DNA from 4 places in the Kitasatospora sp. NPDC049258 genome. Region 3 is predicted to be linked to each of the others. Evidence: riboswitches for the same ligand, from Rfam matches in the RefSeq annotation. Region 3 holds a riboswitch; each other region holds the start of a gene.

Region 1 (5,535 bases), on a different contig from region 3:
CGCTGTACGTCGGTCCGCTGGCCGAACTGACCGCGGGCGTGGACCTCAGCCTGCCGGTCTCCTTCGGCGCCGCGGCGCTCCTCTACACCCTGCTGTGCCTGCTCCGGCCGGAGCAGGCCCGCACCGCCGGGGAGCCGGCCGAGCGCTACGGCGTGCTCAGGCCGGTGGCCCCGCCAGCGCAGGGCCGGCCGACAGCGGAGCCGGCGCCCGGCGCTGGGCCGGCACGACCTCGCTGATCGCCTCGCCGACCAGCGCGAGCAGCTCGGCCAGCGGGTCGAGGTGGTCGGGCAGGTCGGCGAGCGCCACGATCCGCTCGCCGTCCGGCCCGGCCACCGCGAACAGGTCGATCGGGCCCAGGTGCTTGCGGGCGGTCTCCACCAGCGCGGCGACGTCGCTGGGCTGGTGGACGTCCGCGCTCACCCCGACCACCGGGCAGCCCGGCCGGTCGAGCTCGGTGGCCAGGTCCTCGGCCACCCCCGGGTGGAGATCCGCGATCAGGAGCCCGGCCGCGCCCGCGGCGGCGAACCGGCGGGCCAGGTCGGCCCCCGATCCTCCGCCGAGCACCGCGATGACCACCACTGCCCCGGCTACTCGCATGGCCTGCTCCTCCTTCAGAGCGAAACCCCGTGGACCGCACGGCACAGCCGCCCACAGATGATTGTCGGAGGATCGTAGGCACGCAGCGACCCTCCGCAACAGGGATTACCCCTCAGGTGACCAGACTCACGCCCGCGCAGGCAAAGGTTACGGTCATGACATGCCGGAATCCGTCGAGTCCACCCAGCCGCAGCTCTTCACGTGGGAGTTCGCCGCCGATCCCTACCCCGCGTACGCCTGGCTGCGCGAGCACGCCCCCGTGCACCGCACCACGCTGCCCAGCGGGGTGGACGCCTGGCTGGTCACCCGGTACGCCGACGCCCGGCAGGCGCTGGCCGACAGCCGGCTCTCCAAGAATCCGGCGCACCACAGCGAGCAGGCCCACCGCAGCGGCCGGGTCGGCATCCCGGGGGAGCGCCAGGCCGACCTGATGACCCACCTGCTCAACATCGACCCGCCGGACCACACCCGGCTGCGCCGCCTGGTCTCCAAGGCCTTCACCCCCCGCCGGGTCGCCGAGTTCGAGCCCAGGGTCCAGCAGCTCACCGACCGGCTGATCGACGACTTCGCGGCCCGGGGTACGGCCGACCTGATCCACGAGTTCGCCTTCCCGCTCCCCATCTACGCCATCTGCGACCTGCTCGGGGTGCCCGCCGAGGACCAGGACGACTTCCGGGACTGGGCCGGCATGATGATCCGGCACGGCGGCGGCCCGCGCGGCGGCGTGGCCCGGGCGGTCAAGAAGATGCGCGCGTACCTGCTGGAGCTGATCCACCGCAAGCGCGCCGACCTCGGCGACGACCTGATCTCCGGGTTGATCCGGGCCAGTGACCACGGCGAGCACCTGAGCGAGAACGAGGCCGCGGCGATGGCCTTCATCCTGCTCTTCGCCGGCTTCGAGACCACCGTCAACCTGATCGGCAACGGGATGTACGCGCTGCTCGGCCACCCCGAGCAGCGGGCCCTGCTCCAGGAGTCGATCGGGCGCGGCGAGCGCGGGCTGCTGGCCACCGCGGTGGAGGAACTGCTCCGCTACGACGGCCCGGTGGAGCTGGCCACCTGGCGCTTCGCCACCCACCCGCTGACCATCGGCGGGGTGGACATCCCGGTCGGCGACCCGGTGCTGGTGGTGCTGGCCGCGGCCGACCGCGACCCGGCCAGGTTCGCCGCCGAGAACACCCTCGACCTCGCCCGCCGGGACAACCCGCACCTCGGCTTCGGCCACGGCATCCACTACTGCATCGGCGCCCCGCTGGCCCGACTTGAGGGTCAGCTCGCGATCGCCACCCTGCTGACCCGGCTGCCCGACCTCTCCCTCGCCGCGGATCCGGCCACCCTGCGCTGGCGCGGCGGTCTGATCATGCGGGGTCTGCGCGAACTTCCGGTGACCTTCTCCCCGCGTTCCTGAGCGGACGGCCAAGGGCCCCGACCGCGCGGCGACGCGCCCTGACGGCGTGTCGAACGCGCGTGTCGGCCCGTCAGCAGAACCGTCATCAACTAGGACATACCTAGATGGTTGGTGGACGATCTGGCGATGTTCGTAATTTCCTCGTGATGTTCGCGATATGAGCTTGTGATTGACCGACAGATCTGCCTAACCTCCGTGCAGCCCGCAGCCGTGGGCCCCGGATGCGGAACGCCGAATCCTGTCCGCCGCACCCGGGAAGCCGACCAGACCAAGGACAGGGGCGGGGGACCCAGGTTTGTTGCCGTCCCCGACGGCTTGGGGTGAAGCCGCCGGCGAGCACAGGTCGTCTCCTGGACTCGCCGAGCGGCCGGGCCACCTCCCGGTCCGAACCCGACAGCTCACCTCGCAGGCGTTCGGAGAGGGAAACCACATGCTCTTCACCGGTACGGGCTGTCACCGTCGCTGGACCCGGGCCGAGCAGGCCATCGCCGCCGGCGTGGCCGGCGCCGGGCTGGCGCTGCCGCTGCTCACCGCCGGCGCCGCGGTCGCCGCACCCGTCTCCACCTGGGAGAAGGTCGCCCAGTGCGAGAGCGGCGGGAACTGGCGCATCAACACCGGCAACGGCTTCTACGGCGGCCTGCAGTTCACCCCCAGCACCTGGCGCTCCTTCGGCGGCACGCAGTACGCGGGCCAGGCCCACCAGGCCAGCAAGTCGCAGCAGATCGCCGTCGCCGAGCGGGTGCTGGCCGCGCAGGGCCCCGGCGCCTGGCCGGTGTGCTCGCTGCGGGCCGGTCTGGCCAAGGGCGGTCCGGCGGCCCGGGCGGACGCCGACGGCTCCGGCCGGGACGCGGCGCCGAGCCGCCCCACCGCGACCAGGGAGAACGCGTCGCGGGGCGCCGAATCGCAGGCCGCGCCCGAGCCGGCCGCCGCACCGCCGGATGCCGGCTCGTACACCGTCTCGCCGGGCGACACGCTGTCCGCCATCGCCGAGGCCCAGCGCGTCGAGGGCGGATGGCAGCGGCTCTACCAGGCCAATCAGGCGGTGGTCGGTGTGGACCCGGACCTGATCGAGCCGGGCCAGGTCCTGCGGCTGGGCTGAGCCCGCGCCCTCGGTCGATCCCGCGCCCGGGTCCGCCCGGGCGCCGGGCGGGCCCGCGGGAGGCGGCCGGGCCGCTCCGGAACGGTCGGAGTGGCCTGGTTTGCGGGCATTCAGGTGAACTACCGGCGGGTAGTCAGGTCACACGGTGAGACGGAGCCGAGGTCTGCGCGGCCGGGCCGCCGGGTGCGGTTAGGCTCTGGTCGTAAACGACAACACATCCCGCTTCCGCAAGGAGATGCCTCGTGCCGTCCATTGATGTCGTCGTAGCCCGTGAGATTCTCGACTCGCGCGGCAACCCCACGGTCGAGGTCGAGGTCGGGCTCGACGACGGCAGCACGGGCCGTGCCGCCGTCCCGTCCGGTGCCTCCACCGGCGCGTTCGAGGCCCTCGAGCTGCGTGACGGTGACAAGAACCGCTACTTCGGCAAGGGCGTCGAGAAGGCCGTCCTGGCCGTCATCGAGCAGATCGGCCCGGAGCTGGTCGGCTACGACGCCACCGAGCAGCGCCTGATCGACCAGGCCATGCTCGACCTGGACGCCACCCCGGACAAGTCCTCGCTCGGCGCCAACGCCATCCTCGGCGTCTCCCTCGCCGTCGCGCACGCCGCCTCCGAGGCCTCCGACCTGCCGCTGTTCCGCTACCTCGGTGGCCCGAACGCGCACGTGCTGCCCGTCCCGATGATGAACATCCTCAACGGTGGTTCGCACGCGGACTCCAACGTGGACATCCAGGAGTTCATGATCGCTCCGATCGGCGCGGAGTCCTTCTCCGAGGCCGTCCGCTGGGGCGTCGAGGTCTACCACACGCTCAAGGGCGTGCTGAAGGAGCGCGGCCTGTCCACCGGCCTCGGCGACGAGGGCGGCTTCGCGCCGAACCTCGACTCGAACCGCGAGGCGCTCGACCTCATCACCGAGGCGATCAAGAAGGCCGGCTACACCCCGGGCAAGGACGTCGCGCTGGCCCTGGACGTCGCCGCCTCCGAGTTCCACCAGGACGGCTCGTACCAGTTCGAGGGCAAGGCGATCTCCTCCGCCGAGCTCATCGACTACTACGCCGAGCTGGTCGCCGCGTACCCGCTGGTCTCCATCGAGGACCCGCTGGACGAGTCGGACTGGGACGGCTGGAAGGCCATGACCGACAAGCTCGGCGACAAGGTCCAGCTGGTCGGTGACGACCTGTTCGTCACCAACCCGGAGCGCCTGCGCCGCGGCATCGAGTCCGGCACCGCCAACGCGCTGCTGGTCAAGGTCAACCAGATCGGCTCGCTGACCGAGACCCTGGACGCCGTGGAGCTGGCCCAGCGCAACGGCTACCGCTGCATGATGTCGCACCGCTCCGGCGAGACCGAGGACGTCACCATCGCCGACCTCGCCGTCGCCACCAACTGCGGCCAGATCAAGACCGGCGCCCCGGCCCGCTCCGAGCGCGTCGCCAAGTACAACCAGCTGCTGCGCATCGAGGAGATCCTCGACGACGCCGCCGAGTACGCCGGCCGCGGGGCGTTCCCCCGCTTCCGCGCAGCGGAGTAACAAGCACGGTCGCGCAGCGGAATAACCAGCACGGTCGCGCAGCGGAGTAACCAGCACCGCCGGCGGCGGAGTAACCAGCACCGCTGACACACGGCCGTTGCACCTGGGCCCCGGTCCTCACCCCGTAGGGTGGGGGCCGGGGCACCAGTGTTCGCAGGAGGGGTACGAGATGGCCAGGTGGAGGATTCCGGGGCTCGCGGCGCGGCCGCGGTTCACCAGCCGGGCCACCGTCCTCGTGCTCGTCCTGTGCTCGCTGGTGGCGATACTCGCCTACCCCGCGCGGCAGTTCATCGCGCAGCGCTCCGAGCTGGCCGAGCAGCGGGCCCAGGCCGAGCAGGTCCGGCAGCAGGTCGAGCAGCTCACCCGCGACCGGGCCCGCTGGCAGGACCCGGAGTACGTGAAGGCGCAGGCCCGCGAGCGGCTGCACTATGCGCTGCCGGGCGACACGCCGTTCGTGTCGGTGGACCCGTCGCCCTCGGCGACCGTCAAGTCCTCCTCGACCGGTGCGGCGCCCGCCACCCAGGCGAAGGCCTTCAAGCCCTGGTACGCCGGTTTCTGGGAGTCGGTCGACCTGGCCGACGCCGCCCCGCGCCCGGCCCCGCCCGCCGCCGAAGCACACCCCCCTCACCCCCGCCCCTCACCGAAGACAGACCGCTGATGACCACTGAGCACACCCCCGTCGCCGACTCCGACGTCGCCGCCATCGCCGCCCAGCTCGGCCGCGTTCCGCGCGGCCTGCGCGGGGTCGCCCACCGCTGCCCGTGCGGCAACCCGGACGTCGTGGAGACGGCGCCCCGGCTGCCGGACGGCACCCCGTTCCCGACGCTCTACTACCTGACCTGCCCCAAGGCGGCCTCGCTGATCGGCACCCTGGAGGCGGACGGGGTGATGAAGGAGCAGAC
Region 2 (5,535 bases), on a different contig from region 3:
TTCCGGCTCACTGCTCAGACCCGTACCACCCCGGCGACGGGCATCGCGTTGACGCTCTCGTAGCGGACCTTGGCACCGGGGTACGGCGCGTGCACGACCACCCCGCCGCCGGCGTACATGCCGACGTGGTGCATGTCCTTGTAGAAGATCACCAGGTCTCCGGGTCGTGCTTCGCCGAGGCTGATCCGCTGCCCCGCCGAGGCCTGCGCCTGCGAGGTGCGGGGCAGGGTCACTCCGGCCTGCCGCCAGCTCCAGTACATCAGACCGGAGCAGTCGAAGGTACGGGGGCCGGTCGATCCGTAGACGTACGGCGATCCGATCTTGCTGATCGCGGCGGCCAGCGCGGCCGCGGCGCGGTCGGAGGAGGGCGGCTGGTCGCCGAGGTCGAGGCGGTCGGTGCCGCGGGTGGCGCGCTGCTCGGCCTCCCGGGCGTCCTCGGCCACCATCCGGGCCCGCTCGACCGTGCCCAGGCCGTTGAGGAGGCGCTGGGCCTTCACCAGCCGCTGGTGGATCTCCGACTTGCTCTGCGCCAGCGTGCGCCGGACCTCCTCCAGCTCGGCGAGCTTGGCCCCGACCTCCGCCCGGCGCTGGTCCAGCCGGCGCTGGCGGTCCAGCACCTGGCGCAGGGCGTCGTTCTGCCGCTGCGCGGCCTGGTCCAGCGCGCGGGCCCCGGCCAGGTAGGCGTCCGGGTCGGAGTCGAGCATCAGCCGCACCCCCGGATCCATCCCGCCCGAGCGGTACTGCGCGCCGGCCAGCGCTCCCAGGTCCTGGCGCAGCCGGTTGAGGCTCTCCTGGCCGGCCGCGACCTGGCTCTGCAGCGTGCTGGTCTCGCCCTGCAGCCGCTTCTGGTACTCCTGGGCGGCGTTGTACTTCTCGGAGGCCTGCTCGGCCTCGTCGTAGAGCTGGTCGATCTGGGCCTTGACGTCGTTCTTGGCGATCGGCTCGGCCGGGGCACCGGGGAGGGCATGGGCACTGCCCGCGACCGTCACACCCAGGGCGGTGGTGGCGGCGGCCGTGACCGCGAGAGCGCGGGCGAGCCGCCGGACGCCTGGCAGTTGGGGGCGGCGGTGCACGGTCATGCTTCGGCGACTCCGTTCCTGCGGCCGGGCCACCGCCGCCACCCGGGTCTGGGCGGCCGTCTCGCGGAGGTCCGGGGGCAGACCCTAGCGAGTCACGGCTATCTAGTCCAAACCCCTCCAGGGGCGAATATTTGAGCACTAATCGGACAGCTGGCCCAAGCAGCCGACCCGTCGCAGGTCGGCGGGTACGACGCCGCCGGCCCGGCGCTCACGGGGAGCACCGGGCCGGCGGACGGGGTGACACGGGGTCAGGGGCGGACGATCTTCGAGATCGGCATCGCGGTCGCCGACTCGTAGCGCACCGGGACACCCGTGCGCGGCGCGTGGATGATCTGGCCGTTGCCGATGTACATCCCGACGTGGTGCTGGTCGCCGTAGTAGATGATCAGGTCGCCCGGCTGGGCGTTGGCGACGTTGGTGCCGATGCTGGTGCCGGCCCCCGCCTGGTCCTGCGAGGTGCGCGGCAGCGACACGCCCGCCTGGGCGTAGGCCCACTTCATCAGGCCGGAGCAGTCGAAGGCGCTCGGGCCGGCCGCGCCGTAGGAGTACGGGGAGCCGAGCTTGGAGGTGGCCGCGGCGATCGCGGCGGCGGCGTGCGACCCGGCCGGCGCGTTGACCACCACGTCGGTGCGGGCGGAGTCGCGGGAGGCGCGCTCGGGGCCCTGCGCCGCGGTCGCCTTGGCCTTGGCGTCTGCTGCGGACTTCGCCTCGGCGGCGGCGAGGTCGTCGCGCTCCTTCTGGGTGAGCGAGTCGAGCAGGCTCTGCGCCTTGGCGAGCTTGCCGAGGATCTCTTCCTTGTCGGCCTTCAGCCGCTTGGTGGTGGCGTCCAGCTCGGCGAGCTTCTGCTCGGCCTCGGACTTCTGCTGGTCGAGCTTGCCCTGCTCGTCCTTGAAGGCCTTCAGCACGTCGGCCTGCGAGCTGCCGACCTGGTTCATCGCGCCGGCCTGGTTGAGGAAGGAGTCCGGGCTGGCGGAGAGCATCAGCTGCACCGTCTGCGGGATCCCGCCGGTGCGGTACTGCTCCGCGGCGATCTCGCCCAGGGTGCCCTGGATGCCGCTCACCTGCGCCTGCTGCCGGGCGACCTGGTCCTGGATCTGCGAGACCTGCTTCTGCAGACCCTGCTCGCGCTCGGTGGCGGCGTTGAACTCCTCGGTCTTGACCTCGGCCTGCTCGTTGAGGGTATCGACCTGCTGCTTGACCTGGTCCTTGGTGGGCGCCGGGTCGGCGTGCGCGCCGGTCTGCGCGGAGAGTGCCACCGCGGTGGCGGCGGCGGCCGTCAGGATCGAGACACGGGCCCGGCCGGCGGGCTTGGGACGACGATGGGACGCCACGAAGGCGGACTCCTTCTTCCTCACACCGCCTACCGGGTGAGCTGACGGGTTCGGGCTGGAAGAGACGCCCTACGACGCCTCACCGACCACCCGTCAGGTGCGCGGTGACGACCGCGCACCGCCGAGGCGGCCGACCTGGCGCCGATTCACCCCGAGGAACGTGGTTCCCCGGCTCCGATCGACAGCGCCCCCAACGGGGGCTCCCCCCTGGGCAGTCGGACTGCCCAGCTGCGTCTCGGACTCGGCGGCGACCACCGTTGCCACCCTGGTTGGGTGAGCGACTGGGCGGCGGTCCGTGGCAAGACCCTAGTAACCCATCCGTGATCCGTTCAAATCCTTGTCAGAAAAAAGTCGAAATACTTGCCATGTTCGATTGTGATTGCGACCGACAGTGACAGCATCCCTACGCAGAGATGATAAATATTCCGCATATGGTCGGAATATGAAACGCCCGAACGTGTCGGAGATCACAGCGAGATCTCGACCCGTCCGGGCGCGTCATGGACCGTCAGCTGGTCCGAAGTAAGGGCAAATGTCCGATATGGGATGGACCGTCAGACGGCGGCCCGACCGCCTCAGACCCGGCGGATGGTCTTGATCGGCATCGCGTCGGCCGCCATCACCTTCACCACGTCACCGGTGTGCGGGGCGTGCACCACCAGGCCGTTGCCGATGTACATGCCCACGTGGTGCGCGTCGTTGTGGTAGATCACCAGGTCGCCGGGCTGCGCGTTGGCGATGTTGGTGCCGACGTTGACCCCGACCGTGGCCTGGCTCTGCGAGGTGCGCGGCAGCGAGACGCCGGCCTTGGCGTACGCCCAGACCATCAGGCCGGAGCAGTCGAAGGTGTTCGGGCCGGTGGCGCCCCAGACGTACGCGGAGCCCCGCTTGCTCATCGCGGCCTGGACCGCGGCGGCGGCGTAACCGCTCGGCGCGGGCAGGTTGCTGAGGTCGTACCGGGAGTCGCTGCGGGAGGCCTTGTCGCCCATCACCGCGGCCCGGTCGGCGGCGCTCAGCTGGTTGAGCAGCTTCTGCGCGTCCTGGAGCTTGGCCTGCACCTCGGACTTGGCGTCGTTCAGCGCCTTGGTGCTGCTGTCCAGCTCGGCGAGGACGGTCGCGGCCTCCTGCTTCTGCTGGTCCAGCCGGCGCTGCTGGTCCTTCAGCGACTTCAGGGTGTCCGCCTGGGTGCTGGCCGCCTGCTGGAAGCTGGAGGCCTGCGCCAGGTAGCCGTCCGGGTTGGAGGAGAGCATCAGCTGCATCGACGGGTCGATACCGCCGGTGCGGTACTCCTGCCCGGCCACCGCGGCCAGCCCGGAGGCCAGCTCGGTCATCTGGTCCTGCCCGCGGGCGACCTGGTCCTGGAGCTGGTCGGCCTGCTTGCGCAGCTGGTCGGCCCGCTCCTTGGCGCCGTTGTAGCGCTCGGCGGCCTGCTCCTGCTCGTCCAGCAGCTTGTCGACCTGCGCCTTGACCTCGTCCTTGTTCGGCTTGGCGGGCGCGGCGTGGGCGCTCACCTGCGCGGACAGGGCGACCGCGGTCGCCGCGGCAGCGGTCAGCACGGTCACCCGCGCACGGCTCGGCTGCTTAGGACGGCGGTGGGAGGCCAAGGGGGTAGCTCCTTCTTCCTGCTGGACTCACCCGAACGAGCGAAAGTCCGGAATATAGGTTTGACGCCAGACCCTAGTGAAGATCATGCTCCGGCGCCACTCCCCTACCGGAACGAACTTCCTACCCACCACGGGACTTCACGCCGCCGACACATCCGGTCCATCGAGGGTTGACGGCGGCTCACCGGAGTCAGGCCCTGGCCAACCGATTCAGCAGCAGGATCGAGGCCACCGGGCGCGCGCCGGCCTTGCGCACGCCGTCCGCCACCTCCTTGTCGGTGGACACCACCACCACCGGACGCCCCTGCGGCTCCGCCCGCACCAGACGGCGGATCAGCTCGTCCGCGGTCTCCCCGGTCCGGCTGAACCGCACCCGGACCCCGCGCGGCGGCGCCATCATCACCGGCACGTCCAGATCCTGGCCGTCGAAGACGCAGGTCACCTCGGCCTGGGTGCGCTGCGCCAGCATCGCCAGCCCGCCGAGCAGCCGCAGCCGCTGCTGCTCCAGCGGCAGCGCCGGATAGCCGGACTTGGTCACGTTGTAGCCGTCCACCACCAGGTGGACCTGCGGGATCGCCAGCAGCTGGTCCAGCAGTGCCGGGTCGTCCTCCGCCAGCCCGCGCCGGGCCACGTCGTTGGGCGAGGCGGAGACCGGCTCCACCGCGTCCACCAGGTCCGCCGGGCGCAGCTGGGCGACCGGCAGCGCCAGCTCCCGCTGCAGGCCCTGCGCGGAGTGCAGCACGGTGTCCAGCAGCAGCCGCAGCCGCATGTCCTCCACCGTGCGGCCCTCGCGGGCGGAGCGGCGCCCCGCCTCGACGGCCGTCTCCAGCTCGGTGATCCGGTGCTTCAGCCGGCGCACCTCGCTCTCGGCGGTGCTGCGCTCGGCCGCCCCCGCCGTCCGCAGCGCCTCCAGCTCGCTCAGCAGCTTGCGGCTCTCGGCCTGGGCACGCCTGGTGTCGCTCTCCAGGCTGCGGACCCGCTTGCGCAGGGTCTCGGCCTCCTTGCGCACGCCCTCCGCCTCGGCCCGCTGCCGGTCCAGGTCGGCCCGGGCACCGGCGCGCAGCTCGGCCAGCTCCTCCTGGAGCTTCTCGACCAGCCGGGCGGCCTCCGCGGCGGCGCCCTCGGCACCGGCCCGCTCGACCTCCTCGCCGGCCTCGACCACCACCCTGGTCCAACCGGCCGTGCGCAGCAGGTACGCGCCGGCGGCCACGTCCATCGGGTCGGCCGCACCGGGGACGGTGCCCGACTCCAGGGACTTCACCAGATCCGGCTGGCCGAGCCGCAGGCGGTCGGCTATCCGCAGCCGGAACACCGGGTCCGCCTCCAGGGCGGCGGCCAGCGCCGTCCCGGCGTACTTGGCCCGCCGGGCCGGCGTGAACTTGGCGTACTGGCGCAGCGAGGCGGGCAGGTCGGCGGCCGGGATCCCGCCGAGCGCGTCGGCGGCCAGCCCGACCACTCGGCGGCGGACGCCCTCGGGGAGCGGGCGGTCCAGGTGCTCCGGCGGCGCCGACCCGTCCGGGG
Region 3 (5,535 bases):
TGGCGGCAGCAGCCGGTGCGGCGGGCGGGCCGGAGGCCTGTGCGGAGACGGCCAGCACCGAGGCGGCGAGCAGTGCGGCGGTTCCTCCCGCGACCAGCACCTTGTGGCGGGCCAGCGCGGGCCGCAGGCCGGGGCCTGAGTGCCTCGCGTGACCGGATCGATTTCCCATGCGGCAGTTCTCCGTTCGCGTGCCCTCGGGGCCCGTACGGACGGGGCCTCACCTGGGACGACGGCCGGGGCCACCGCGGGGGTTCACCGGTTTGCCCGGAAATGCCGGACGGCCGGCGGGGGTCGCCCCGCCGGCCGTCCAGCCCACCTGTCCTGCCGGTCAGTTGCCGTGCCGGCCCTTGCGCCGGGCCGCGACCAGGACACCGCCGCCGACCAGCACCGCGCCGCCGCCGACCGCGGCGATCAGGCCGCCGCTGCTGCCGCCGCCGGTCTCGGCCAGCTTCGGCTTCTCGGGCGTGGCCGAGCCGCTCGGGGTCGGCGTGCTCGGGGTCGGCGTGGTCGGGGTCGGCGTGGTCGGGGCCGGGGCGCTGGACGACGGCGGGACGGACGTGCTGGGCTTCGGCGAGCCGCTCGGCGGCGCCGACGAACTCGGGGACACCGACGAACTCGGCGTCGGGGACGGGGACGGGGTGGTGCAGAGCGGCATGTCGGCGATCTTCTTGTCGATGTGGGTGTCCGCCAGCGTGTAGCGCCAGGTGTCGCCCTTGCCGGTGTAGCCGACGGTGAGCTTGACGGTGCCGGGCCGCGCCCGACGCGGGCGCGGCGAGCCACGCCTGGCTGATCACCAACAATCTGGCCGACTACCTCCGCTACCACCGTCACACCGACGAGCCGGTCGCCGCCCACACCATCGCCATCGAGGCCGCGCGGCGCTCCGGCGACCGGGACGCCGAGACCGCGAACCTGACCAACCTGGGGGTGGCGTACTGGGGGGGACCGGCTCGCGCTCGCCGTCGACTGCGGCCGGCGCGCCCTGCGGCTCGCCCGGGCCACCGGCGACCGCCGGTGCGAGGCGGACGCCCGGATCCGGGTGGCGATGTTCGGCCTGCACCTGGGCGACCACCGGGACTCGCTCGACCACCTCGACCGGGCGCTGGCGGCGGTTCGGGAGAGCGGCCGTCGGCGGGAGGAGTCGATCGCGCTCTGGCTGCGCGGGCAGGTCCAGGTGATGGCGGGCGACTACGAGGGGGCGCTCCACTCGACCGCGCTCTCCCTGGAGATCGACCACGAACTCGGTGAGCGCTACGGCAGGATGGTCGGCCTGATCACCATGGGGGCGGCCGGCTCGACGACCGGGCCGGCCAGGCGCACTCGCTGATCGAACTGGCCGAGCTGGACCGGGCGCGCGGCCGGCCGCAGGAGGCGCTCGCCCGGGTGGGCCGGGCGCTGGAGGTCCTGCTGGACATCAGCCGCCCCTCGCTCACCTGCGCCGCACACCGGGTCGCGGGCGACATCCGGCTCGACCTGGGCGACCCGCGGGCCGCGGCCGAGCACCACCGCACGGCGCTCGACCTCGCGGTACGGATCGGCCACCGCTTCCACGAGGCCCACGCGGCGGAGGGCCTCGGCCGGGCGTCCGGCGCGCTCGGACGCCCGGCCGAGGCAGCGGAGCACCGGCGCCGGTCGCTGGCCCTGTTCGATGCGATGGGGCTCCCGGAGGCCGTGCGCCGTCGAACCTCCGGTGCGGCCGAAGGGTGTTTCTGACACCGGGTGAACCGGGCTCGGACAGCAACGCCCGAGCCAACCGTGATGATTGTGTGATGCTCAGTATGCAGGCTTGTTATTGAGGTACTGATCCCTCTAATCTCCCGATCAGTTCGCTGCTGCGAGCTCCCGAAGCACGGCACGCCCAACCCTGCCCACCGCGCGACCGGGACGACCGAAAGACCCTGGGCAGGGGCGGGGGACCCAGTTTCTGCGCCGATCCCCCTTCGGCTTGGGGTGAAGCCGCGCCCTGCGCGGCCGGGCCACCTCCCGGTCCGAACCCGACAGCTCACCTCGCAGGCGTGCGGAGAGGGATTATCTGATGGTCTTTTCGGGCTCCGGTCGTCACCGCCGTCCCACCCAGACCGATCGCGCCGTCGCGGCCGCCGGAGTGGCAGGGGTGGGCCTCGCGCTGCCGCTGCTGACCGCGACCGGGGCGCACGCCGCCACGCCGGAGACCTGGCAGGCGGTCGCGCAGTGCGAGACCGGCGGCAACTGGACGGTCGACCCGGGCACCGGGCGCTACGGCGGCCTCGGGCTGACCCTGCGGACCTGGGTCGCGTACGGCGGCGACGAGTTCGCGGCGCAGCCCGACCACGCCACCCAGGCGGAGCAGATCACCGTCGCCGAGCGGCTGCTCGCCGGCCACGGCCCGAGCCTGTGGCCCAGCTGCGGCCCGGCCGCCGGCCTGCCCGCCGCGCCCACCCCGGCGCCCACGGCCACGCCCGAGCCGACCCCCGCGCCCAGCTCCGGCACCCCGGTCCGCGGCGACGGCGGTGTGGTCCCGCAGTTCGTGCTGCCGTACCTCACCCCGCAGCCCGCCGCGCCGACCGACGGCACGGGCTCGAGCACCGTCGGCGAGGTGCCGCCGGCCACCACGGACCAGCCCACCACCCAGCCCGGCACCCAGCCGACCGGCCAGCCGAGCACGCAGCCGACCGGCCGGCCCACCGGCGACCCCACGGCCACCCCGCCGGTCACCACCCCCGACCCGACCGCGACCACCCCGGTCACCCCCTCGCCGACCGGCTCGCCGACCACCGGCGACCTGCCCGTCCCGGGCGCCTCGGGCACCGCCACCCCCGACCCGACCGCGGCGCCGACCACGACGGCCACCACGGACCCGGCCGCCACCGTCCCCGTCGCCGCGACGACCCCGGCCCAGCCGGCGCCCGCGACCACCTACACGGTCGCCCCCGGGGACACCCTCTCCACGATCTCGGACAGCCTGACCCTGGGCGGCTGGCAGCACCTGTACCGGAGCAACTCCCCCACGGTCGGCGTCAACCCCGACCTGATCCACCCCGGCCAGGTCCTCACCCTGCCGTAACCGCCCGTACGGCGGGGCCGGCCGGTCGCCGGCCCCGCCCGGGAGCGTCCCGGGCCGCCGTGGCAGACTGCTGCCGGCGGCCCGTACCGGACGATCACGACCCGAGGTTCCATGCAGCACCTGCTCTCCGGCTTCACGCCGATCTGGGTGCTCACCGCGGTCGGCTACCTGGTCGCCCGCGCCGGGCTGCTCGGTCCGCAGGCGGAGGCGGTGCTCGGCCGGTTCGTGTTCCACGTGGCGATGCCGGCCGCCCTGTTCACGATGCTCGCCAAGGCCCGGCTGGACTCCTTCGCCAACACCGCGATGCTCGCCTTCGCGGCCGGCACCGCACTCGCCACCGGCCTGGGCGTGCTGGCCGCGCGCCGGCTGTTCGACCGCCGGCCGGCCGACCAAGCGATCAGCGGCATGGCGGCCGGCTACGTCAACTCGGCCAACCTGGGCATCCCGGTGGCCCTTCAGGTGCTCGGTGACGCCTCGTTCGTCGCGCAGATCCTGCTGTTCCAGGTGCTGCTGGTCACCCCGGTGATCCTCGCCCTGCTGGACGCGGGCACCGAGCGCGGCGCCCGGCGCGGCCGGCTGTTGATGCTGCCGCTGCGCAACCCGATCATCCTGGCCTCCGCCCTGGGCGCACTGCTCTCCGCCACCGGCTGGACACTGCCACCCACCCTCGCCCGCCCCGGCGAACTGCTCGGCGCGGCCGCGGTGCCGACCGCCCTGGTCACCCTCGGCATGTCGCTGCACGGCCGCCGCGACCGCGCCACCGCCGGCCGCCGCGCCGAGGTCGGCGTCACGGTCCTGCTGAAGACCCTGGTCCAGCCCCTGGCCGCACTCGCCGTCGGGGCCCTCCTCCTGCACCTGCCCCGGCCCCAACTCCTCGCGGTGGTCCTCTGCTCGGCCCTGCCCACCGCCCAGAACGCCTTCGTCTACGCCCGCGAGTACGGCCTCAGCACCGCCTTGGCCCGCGACAGCGTGCTCTCCTCCACCCTGGTCTCGATGGCCACCCTCTCCCTCGTCTACTGGACCCTCGGCCCCACCTGAAAGAGATACCGGCGCGCGCGACGGAGCAACCGTTCCCGATGCGGGTCGAGGACGTCTTCGCCCGCCCCCGGGGGAAGCCGGCACGGTGACGGTCCCTCGCGAACGGCCCGTAGCGCCCTTGGGCGGACGGCCTCGGCGGTGGGCGCTCGGGGAGGTCTTGACGTAAGCATGACATTGACGGACCATCATGCTGGCGCGCGCCGCAGTTCCTCCCCCGTTCCGTCCCCTACGGACCCCCACAGGAGGACAGTCATGCGACTGCCCCGCCGAGGGAAGCCCGCCGCGGCCACCGCCGTGCTGCTGGCCCTCGCTCTCGCGTCCCCCCTCAGTTCACAGGCCTCCGCCAGGGCGGCCGGCCCCGAGCGCGCCGCCGTCGCCGCGGACGGCGCCCGGCAGTACGTCGTCCAGGGCCCCCGGACGGTCGCCGAGCGCACCGCGATCGCCGCCACCGGCGCCTCCGTGGACGCCGTGCGCACCGACTCGGTGGTGGTCACCGCCGACGCCGCCGAGACCGCCCGGCTGCGGGCGCTCGGCTGGGCGCCCACACCGCTGCCCGGCCCCCAGGACGACGCGCCGCAGGCGCAGGAGGCACCGGGCGCGGTGACGGACTTCCCGTCCGCCGACTCCGGGTACCACAACTACGCCGAGGCCACCGCCGACATCGACGCCGTGGTCGCCGCGCACCCCGACATCATGAGCAAGCGGGTGATCGGCACCTCGTACGAGGGCCGGGCGATCGTCGCGATCAAGATCAGCGACAACGTCGGTACCGACGAGAACGAGCCCGAGGTGCTGTTCACCGCCCACCAGCACGCCCGCGAGCACCTCACCGTCGAGATGGCGCTCTACCTGCTGCACGAGTTCGGCGACAAGTACGCCACCGACAGCCGGATCGCGGGCGCCGTCAACAGCCGCGAGATCTGGGTGGTCCCGGACCTCAACCCGGACGGCGGCGAGTACGACATCGCCACCGGCCGCTACCGCAGCTGGCGCAAGGACCGCCAGCCCAACTCCGGCAGCAGCAGCGCCGGTACCGACCTCAACCGGAACTGGAACTACAAGTGGGGCTGCTGCGGCGGCTCCTCCGGCTCCACCTCCAGCGAGACCTACCGGGGCAGCGCGCCGGAGTCCGCCAAGGAGACCAAGGTGGTCGCCGACTTCGTCCGCAGCCGGGTGGTCGGCGGGAAGCAGCAGATCACCGCCGCGATCGACTTCCACACCTACAGCCAGCTGGTGCTCTGGCCGTTCGGCTGGACCACCGCCAACACCGCCACCGGGATGACCGCCGACGAGTACAACACCTTCGCCACCCTCGGCCGCAGCATGGCGGGCACCAACGGCTACACCCCCGAGCAGTCCAGCGACCTCTACATCACCGACGGGGCGATCGACGACTGGCTGTGGGGCGTGCACCGGGTCTTCGCCTACACCTTCGAGATGTACCCCGGCCCGAA
Region 4 (5,535 bases), on a different contig from region 3:
GCGGGAGGAGGCCGAGTGGCAGGGCGAGGTGCTGTGCGGGCTGCTGCGGCGGGCCGATCTGGTGACCTGGCCCCGGCTGTACACCCTGCTGCTGCGGGCGGACGGCGTGGACACGGCCGACCTCGACGCCGTGCGCGACTGGCTGGACGGCTTCCGGGAGCTGTCGGCGGAGCAGCGGCTGGCGGCGTACGCGGCGGTACCGGGGCTGGAGCCGGAGGAGCGGGACGGCGGCTGGGGCCCGACCCGGCTGCTGATGATCGGGATGGCCACGGACGGCGCGCGCCTGCTGCTGGAGCAGGGCCTGATGCAGCGCAGTTACCGGAACCTGGCCGAGCTGACGGCGCTCGGCCGGCCGATGCCGCCGGAGCTGGCCGGGGACTTCGAGGGCTTCGAGGCGGCGGTCGGCGTCGAGGCGCTGCGGCTGTACGGGCACTGGACGGTGCCCGGGCTGCCGGCGCTGCTGGTCGAGGAGTATCCGGACCTGGCGCCGGAGCCGGGCACCGAGGAGATCGAGGCGTACCTGGCGGAGCGGGAATCGGAGCCGGAGCCGGAGCCGGAGGACGAGCCCGGGCCGGAGGACGAGCCCGGGCCGGAAGACGAGCCCGGGCCGGAGGACGGCGTTACGGGTTGAGGCCGTGCGCCTGCAGCCAGCCGAGCGGGTCGACCGGGGCGCCGCCGCCGGGGCGGACCTCCAGGTGCAGGTGGGGCGCGGTCACGTTGCCGGTGGCGCCGACCGCGCCGAGCAGGGTGCCGGGGGCGACCTCGCCGCCGGCGGTGGCGATCCGGGCGAGGTGGCAGTACCAGATCTCGGTGCCGTCGGGCAGCGTCTGGATGACCCGGTAGCCGTAGGCGCCGGACCAGCCGGCCGAGGTCACGGTGCCGGCGGCGACCGCGCCGACCGGGGTGCCGGTCGGGGCGGCGAAGTCGACGCCGGTGTGCAGGTGCGCCCAGAGCGAGCCGGTCTGCCCGTGGTGCGCGCTCAGCGTGTAGGCCGCGACGGGCAGGGCCAGGGCGGCGGGGCGTGGCGCGGCCTGCCGGTCGGCCCGCTTGGCCTCGGCCTCCTGGGCGGCGGCGAGCCGGGCGCTCTCCTCGACCGAGGTGGGCTGCCCGTCGGCCTGCTGCTGGATCCGGGCGGCGAGGGCCAGGCCGGGGTCGGCGGCGGGCGCGGCCCCGGTGGTCCGGTCGGTGGTGTCGGGGGCGACGACGGGCGCCGTCGGGGCCGCGTGGGCCTGGCCGGCGGCGGCGAAGCCGGTGGCGCCGAGGGCGGCGGTCATCGCGGTGACGCCGAGCAGCGGGGCGCCGCTCCTGGCCTGACGGGGCATCCGGTGCCGGGCGCCGTCGGCGCCGTGGTCCACCGGGTGGTGCTGCTCCACCGGGTGGTCGAGCAGCTGGGTGCCTGCGGCCGGGGCCTGGAGCGGGTGCGTCGACGCCACTGAGGCGTGCTCCTTTCCTTCCTTCTCGCCGACCGGGTTAGCTGACGGGTTCGGAGCAGGAAGGTCTCCTACGGCCGGGTTCGGGGCCCGGCCGATTCACCCCAAGGAACGTGGTTCCCCGGCTCCCCGGGCCCACCGGTGAAGGCGTGCCCGCGGATTGAGCGATGGCGCGCGGTGCCGTCTGGGTACGGCGTTGCGTACCGCGCTGCGTTATCGAAAGTTAATCCTATGAGCCCCATGATTCCAAGCGCCTAGGCCGAGACTTTGGCGGCCCGCTGGGGCCCCCGGGGCGGTTCGGCCGGATCGGCGGGCCCGGCGGTGACGGACCGCGACCGGGCGGATGAGTATCCGTACTCATGTGTCCGGAAGGGGAGTTGGAGACCCTTCCGGCATGAGCGCAAAGATGCAGACCAGAACCACGGCCGCGTACTACGCCCAGGCCGTCCTCTCCTTCGCCCTCGCCAGCTCGGCCCTCGCGATCGGCATCGCCTATCTCCCGGTGAACGCCTGGATGCGGGGGTTCCTCGCGGTCGGCCTGCTCTACGAGATCACCTCGGCGTTCACGCTGGCCAAGGTGATCCGGGACCGGCAGGAGGCCGACGAGCTGACCAGCCGGGTGGACCAGGCCCGGCTGGACAAGCTGCTCGCGGAGCACGACCCGTTCCGGGTGGAGGGCGCCTGAGCCGGGCCGGCATCGCGGTCCGGGTTGGGACAGGCCCTAGCGGTCCTCGGCGGCGGCCTTCGCCTTCTTGGCGGCGAAGGTCTCACCGGCGATCGACCAGTGGGTCGGCGGGATCTCCTCGACCGCGACCCAGATCTTCTCCGGATCCACCCCGGTGATCCCCGCGTAGGCCTCGGTGAGCGCGCGGACGATCTGCGCGTTCTGCTCCTCGCTCCGGCCGGACAGCTGCTTGACGTTGATGAAGGGCACGACGACTCCTGCCGCTCGCACGGGCACTGGGGACCGGGGACTGCGGTCCGACCGCACGCTACCCCAGGGCCTGCGGCGCCCCGTCCGGGGCACCCCTTGACAGCTAAGGCTATTAGCCGTAGCTTTATGGCTATGGGAGCCCACCGGATCGGCCGGGCACCCGCCAGGAGCCCAGGAGGCAGCGATGAACGAGCCAGTGATGCACAGCGCCAGCACCCGGTACGTCACCGTGCCCGGCGGCCGGATCGCCTTCGACGACTCGGCCACCGGCACCGCGGCGCAGCCCGCCGGCCACCCCGTCGTCCTGCTCCCCGGGATGCTCGACAAGCGCGCCGCCTACCGGTACCTGCGCCCGCTGCTGACCGCCGCCGGCCACCGGGTGATCACCATGGACCTGCGCGGGCTCGGCGAGTCCTCGACCGGCTTCACCGACCACTCGCCGGCCGCGATCGCCGAGGACGTGCTCGCGCTCCTCGACCACCTGGGCATCGACCGGGCCGTCCTGGTCGGCAACTCCTACACCGGCGCCAGCGTGGTCAAGGCGGCCGGCGACCGGCCCGAGCGGGTGGCCGGCATCGTGCTGATCGACGCCTTCGTCGAGAACCTTCCGCCGAACGCCTTCCAGAAGCTGCTGGTCAAGACGCTCGGCAGCGCCGTGGTGCACTTCCCCGCGCTGTGGGGCGCGGCGCAGAAGCTCTACTTCCCCACCGCCCGCCCGGCCGACTTCGACGCGTACCGGGCCGCCCTGGTCGCGATGCTCCGCGAGCCGGCCCGCCGGGCGGCCGTCCGCGGGTACGTCGCGGGCGACTCGGCCCCGGTCGGCTGGACGGCCGCGGTCGGCTGCCCGGCACTGGTGGTCATGGGCGCCAAGGACCCCGACTTCCCGAAGCCGGAACGGGTGGCCGACCGCCAGGCGGCCGCGCTGAAGGCCCGCAAGGTGATGATCGACGGCGGCGGCCACTACCCGATGGCGGAGTTCCCGCAGGCCACCGCCGATGCCCTGCTCCCCTTCCTGGCCGAGGTCGCCTGATGCCCCGGGCCGGACTCACCCCCGCCGCCGTCGTGGGCCACGCCCTGGCCCTGCTCGACGACCAGGGCGGCGAGGCCCTCACCCTCGCCGCGGTCGCCGCCCGGGCCACGGTGGCCACCCCCTCCCTCTACAAGCACGTCCCCGGCGGGCTGGCCGAACTGCGCCGGCTGATCGCCGTCCGGGTCACCGAGGAACTGGCCGACCGGCTGACCGCCGCGGTGCTCGGGCTCAGCACGGACGAGGCCGTGGCGGCGCTGCTGTCGGCGTACCTGGAGTACGCCCTGCAGTACCCCGAGCGGTACGCGGCGCTGCCGCAGTCCCCCACGCCGGCCGACCCCGAGCTGGTGGCCGCGGGCGAGCGGCTGGTCGAGGTGATCATGGCGATCCTGCGCGGGTACGGCCTGACGGGCTCGGAGGCGGTGCACGCGACCCGGACCGTCCGGGCGATGGCGCACGGGTTCGCCTCGCTGACCACCGGCGGGGGCTTCCGGCGCGCGGAGGACCTGGCGGTCACCCGGCAGCGGCTGACCGGGGTGCTGACCGCGGGGCTGCGCAACTGGCCGGGGCGGTCCTGACCCCACCCGTGTCCTGCGGGCCCCGGTCGGCGTTGGGCAGGATATGAAGAAGCGAAGCATGCTCGCCGTCGCCTCCCTCGCCGTCGGTGTGGTGGCCTCCCTGACCGCCCCCAGCGCGCACGCGGCCCCGGCCGGCGACCGCGGCCTGGTGCCGGACGCCGTCACCGCCCCCGACGTACCCGTCGACCTGCTCGGCACGGTCTCCGGCGGCAGCCCCGACCTGGACGGCCTGAACGCCCTGCCGGGGCAGCTCCCGGCCTGATCCGCCGCACACCGCCAGGGCCACCCGGGCCGCCGGGTGGCCCTCGTGCTGTCCGGCTCCGTCCTCCTGTTCCGCTTCCGCCTGCGCCCGACCGGAGTTGACCGGCACTTGACCTCGGACGACCGGTTGCCGGTATAGGTTCGGGTGAGTTTCGAGACCGTTCCGTCACAGTCCCCGGGTGACACTGGCTGGTACCCGAACGTCTCCTGCGGTTCGGGGGGAACCGGCCGGTCCGCGCCCGCCTCGGCGGCGGCGCGACACCGGCATCACGGAGGACGTGGACAGATGACCCAGACCGTGCAGCCCGACCGGACCGCCACCGGCCTCCTCCCCGCCCAGCGCGGCGCCCACCACCCGGCCCCCGGCCACCCCGAGGTCACCGTCCGCGGCCACCTCGGCCGGGCCTTCGCCGTGGTCCGGGGCCTGCGGGCGCTGCGCCCCGTCCCGGCCCGCCCGCAGGAGCCGTACGGCGAGTCCGACGGGCAGTAGCCACCCGTCCCGGCCGCGGAGGCGGTCGGCGCAACCAGCCGGGCACGCAGGACGTCCATAAGATGTTCACACCAGGCAAGGGCGGTTCGACGAGCGGAAGGGCCGGGTAGCCTCGATGGACCTCACCTCGTCCCGCCCCGCCACCCGTACCGAGCTGCGCTGCGTCCGGTTGGTGCTGCGCTGCACCAGCGCCGCCGAACTGCTCGCCACCGTGCTCGCCGAGGGCCCGACCTGGATCACCGGGGAGGGCTCGGCCCTCTACCTGCTGGACTCCGACGGGATGCTCCGGCTGGCCGCCTCGCACGGGCTGCCCGCCTGGGCGCACGAGCGCTACAGCCTGGTCGACCCGGCCGGCGACCTGCCGGCCGCACTGGCCCTGCGCCGCCGCGAGACCGTCCTGCTCAGCCCCGAGCGGACCCGGGCCGACTACCCGGGGACCAATGTCGGACGCGGCACCGGGCTGGTCGCGCTGGCCGTCATGCCGCTGGTGGTGGACGGCCTCCCGCTCGGCGCACTGGCGCTGGCACTGGCCCACCGCGGCACCGTGCCCAAGCGCGAGATCGAGACCCTGGAGACCATCGCCGAGGCCTGCGCCCACCGGCTCTCCCACCTGATCGACCACGTCCAGGCCGCCGGGCCGGTGCCCGAGGGGATCCGGACCGAGCCGTACCAGGGTGACCAGCCGCTGCTCTCGCTGGCCGTCCGGGCGGCCGGGGCGGGCGCCTTCGAGCGCGATCTGGTCACCGGTGAGACCGCCTGGGACAGCCGGGCCTACCAGGTGCTCGGGCTGACCCCGCCGACCGACCGGGGCACCT

The links. Region 3 has a riboswitch for cyclic di-AMP ahead of AB0K43_RS08440 (transglycosylase family protein). Riboswitches for the same ligand answer to the same signal wherever they lie in the genome.
Region 1: another riboswitch for cyclic di-AMP. It lies ahead of AB0K43_RS17825 (transglycosylase family protein); the one in region 3 lies ahead of AB0K43_RS08440 (transglycosylase family protein).
Region 2: another riboswitch for cyclic di-AMP. It lies ahead of AB0K43_RS28015 (NlpC/P60 family protein); the one in region 3 lies ahead of AB0K43_RS08440 (transglycosylase family protein).
Region 4: another riboswitch for cyclic di-AMP. It lies ahead of AB0K43_RS21605 (M23 family metallopeptidase); the one in region 3 lies ahead of AB0K43_RS08440 (transglycosylase family protein).

Annotation. Positions count from the first base shown of each region.
Region 1 is NZ_JBFAQT010000018.1:92,634-98,168, forward strand. Features, by position in the region: gene AB0K43_RS17810 (cytosine permease) at 1-236, shown strand, start outside; gene AB0K43_RS17815 (SDR family NAD(P)-dependent oxidoreductase) at 157-597, opposite strand; gene AB0K43_RS17820 (cytochrome P450) at 758-2,005, shown strand; cyclic di-AMP (ydaO/yuaA leader) riboswitch at 2,239-2,431, shown strand; gene AB0K43_RS17825 (transglycosylase family protein) at 2,436-3,104, shown strand; gene eno (phosphopyruvate hydratase) at 3,347-4,633, shown strand; gene AB0K43_RS17835 (septum formation initiator family protein) at 4,803-5,291, shown strand; gene AB0K43_RS17840 (DUF501 domain-containing protein) at 5,291-5,535, shown strand, end outside.
Region 2 is NZ_JBFAQT010000048.1:32,925-38,459, reverse strand. Features, by position in the region: gene AB0K43_RS28020 (NlpC/P60 family protein) at 15-1,079, opposite strand; gene AB0K43_RS28015 (NlpC/P60 family protein) at 1,328-2,410, opposite strand; cyclic di-AMP (ydaO/yuaA leader) riboswitch at 2,421-2,607, opposite strand; gene AB0K43_RS28010 (NlpC/P60 family protein) at 2,986-4,014, opposite strand; gene AB0K43_RS28005 (NYN domain-containing protein) at 4,205-5,506, opposite strand.
Region 3 is NZ_JBFAQT010000007.1:215-5,749, forward strand. Features, by position in the region: partial or broken gene AB0K43_RS08420 (hypothetical protein) at 1-169, opposite strand, end outside; gene AB0K43_RS08425 (hypothetical protein) at 348-698, shown strand; gene AB0K43_RS08430 (tetratricopeptide repeat protein) at 1,040-1,327, shown strand; gene AB0K43_RS08435 (tetratricopeptide repeat protein) at 1,384-1,713, shown strand; cyclic di-AMP (ydaO/yuaA leader) riboswitch at 1,877-2,032, shown strand; gene AB0K43_RS08440 (transglycosylase family protein) at 2,114-3,043, shown strand; gene AB0K43_RS08445 (AEC family transporter) at 3,155-4,081, shown strand; gene AB0K43_RS08450 (M14 family zinc carboxypeptidase) at 4,334-5,535, shown strand, end outside.
Region 4 is NZ_JBFAQT010000026.1:20,858-26,392, forward strand. Features, by position in the region: gene AB0K43_RS21600 (hypothetical protein) at 1-631, shown strand, start outside; gene AB0K43_RS21605 (M23 family metallopeptidase) at 621-1,433, opposite strand; cyclic di-AMP (ydaO/yuaA leader) riboswitch at 1,445-1,590, opposite strand; gene AB0K43_RS21610 (YiaA/YiaB family inner membrane protein) at 1,825-2,115, shown strand; gene AB0K43_RS21615 (4-oxalocrotonate tautomerase family protein) at 2,152-2,364, opposite strand; gene AB0K43_RS21620 (alpha/beta hydrolase) at 2,549-3,394, shown strand; gene AB0K43_RS21625 (TetR-like C-terminal domain-containing protein) at 3,394-3,969, shown strand; gene AB0K43_RS21630 (hypothetical protein) at 4,013-4,231, shown strand; gene AB0K43_RS21635 (hypothetical protein) at 4,517-4,720, shown strand; gene AB0K43_RS21640 (SpoIIE family protein phosphatase) at 4,836-5,535, shown strand, end outside.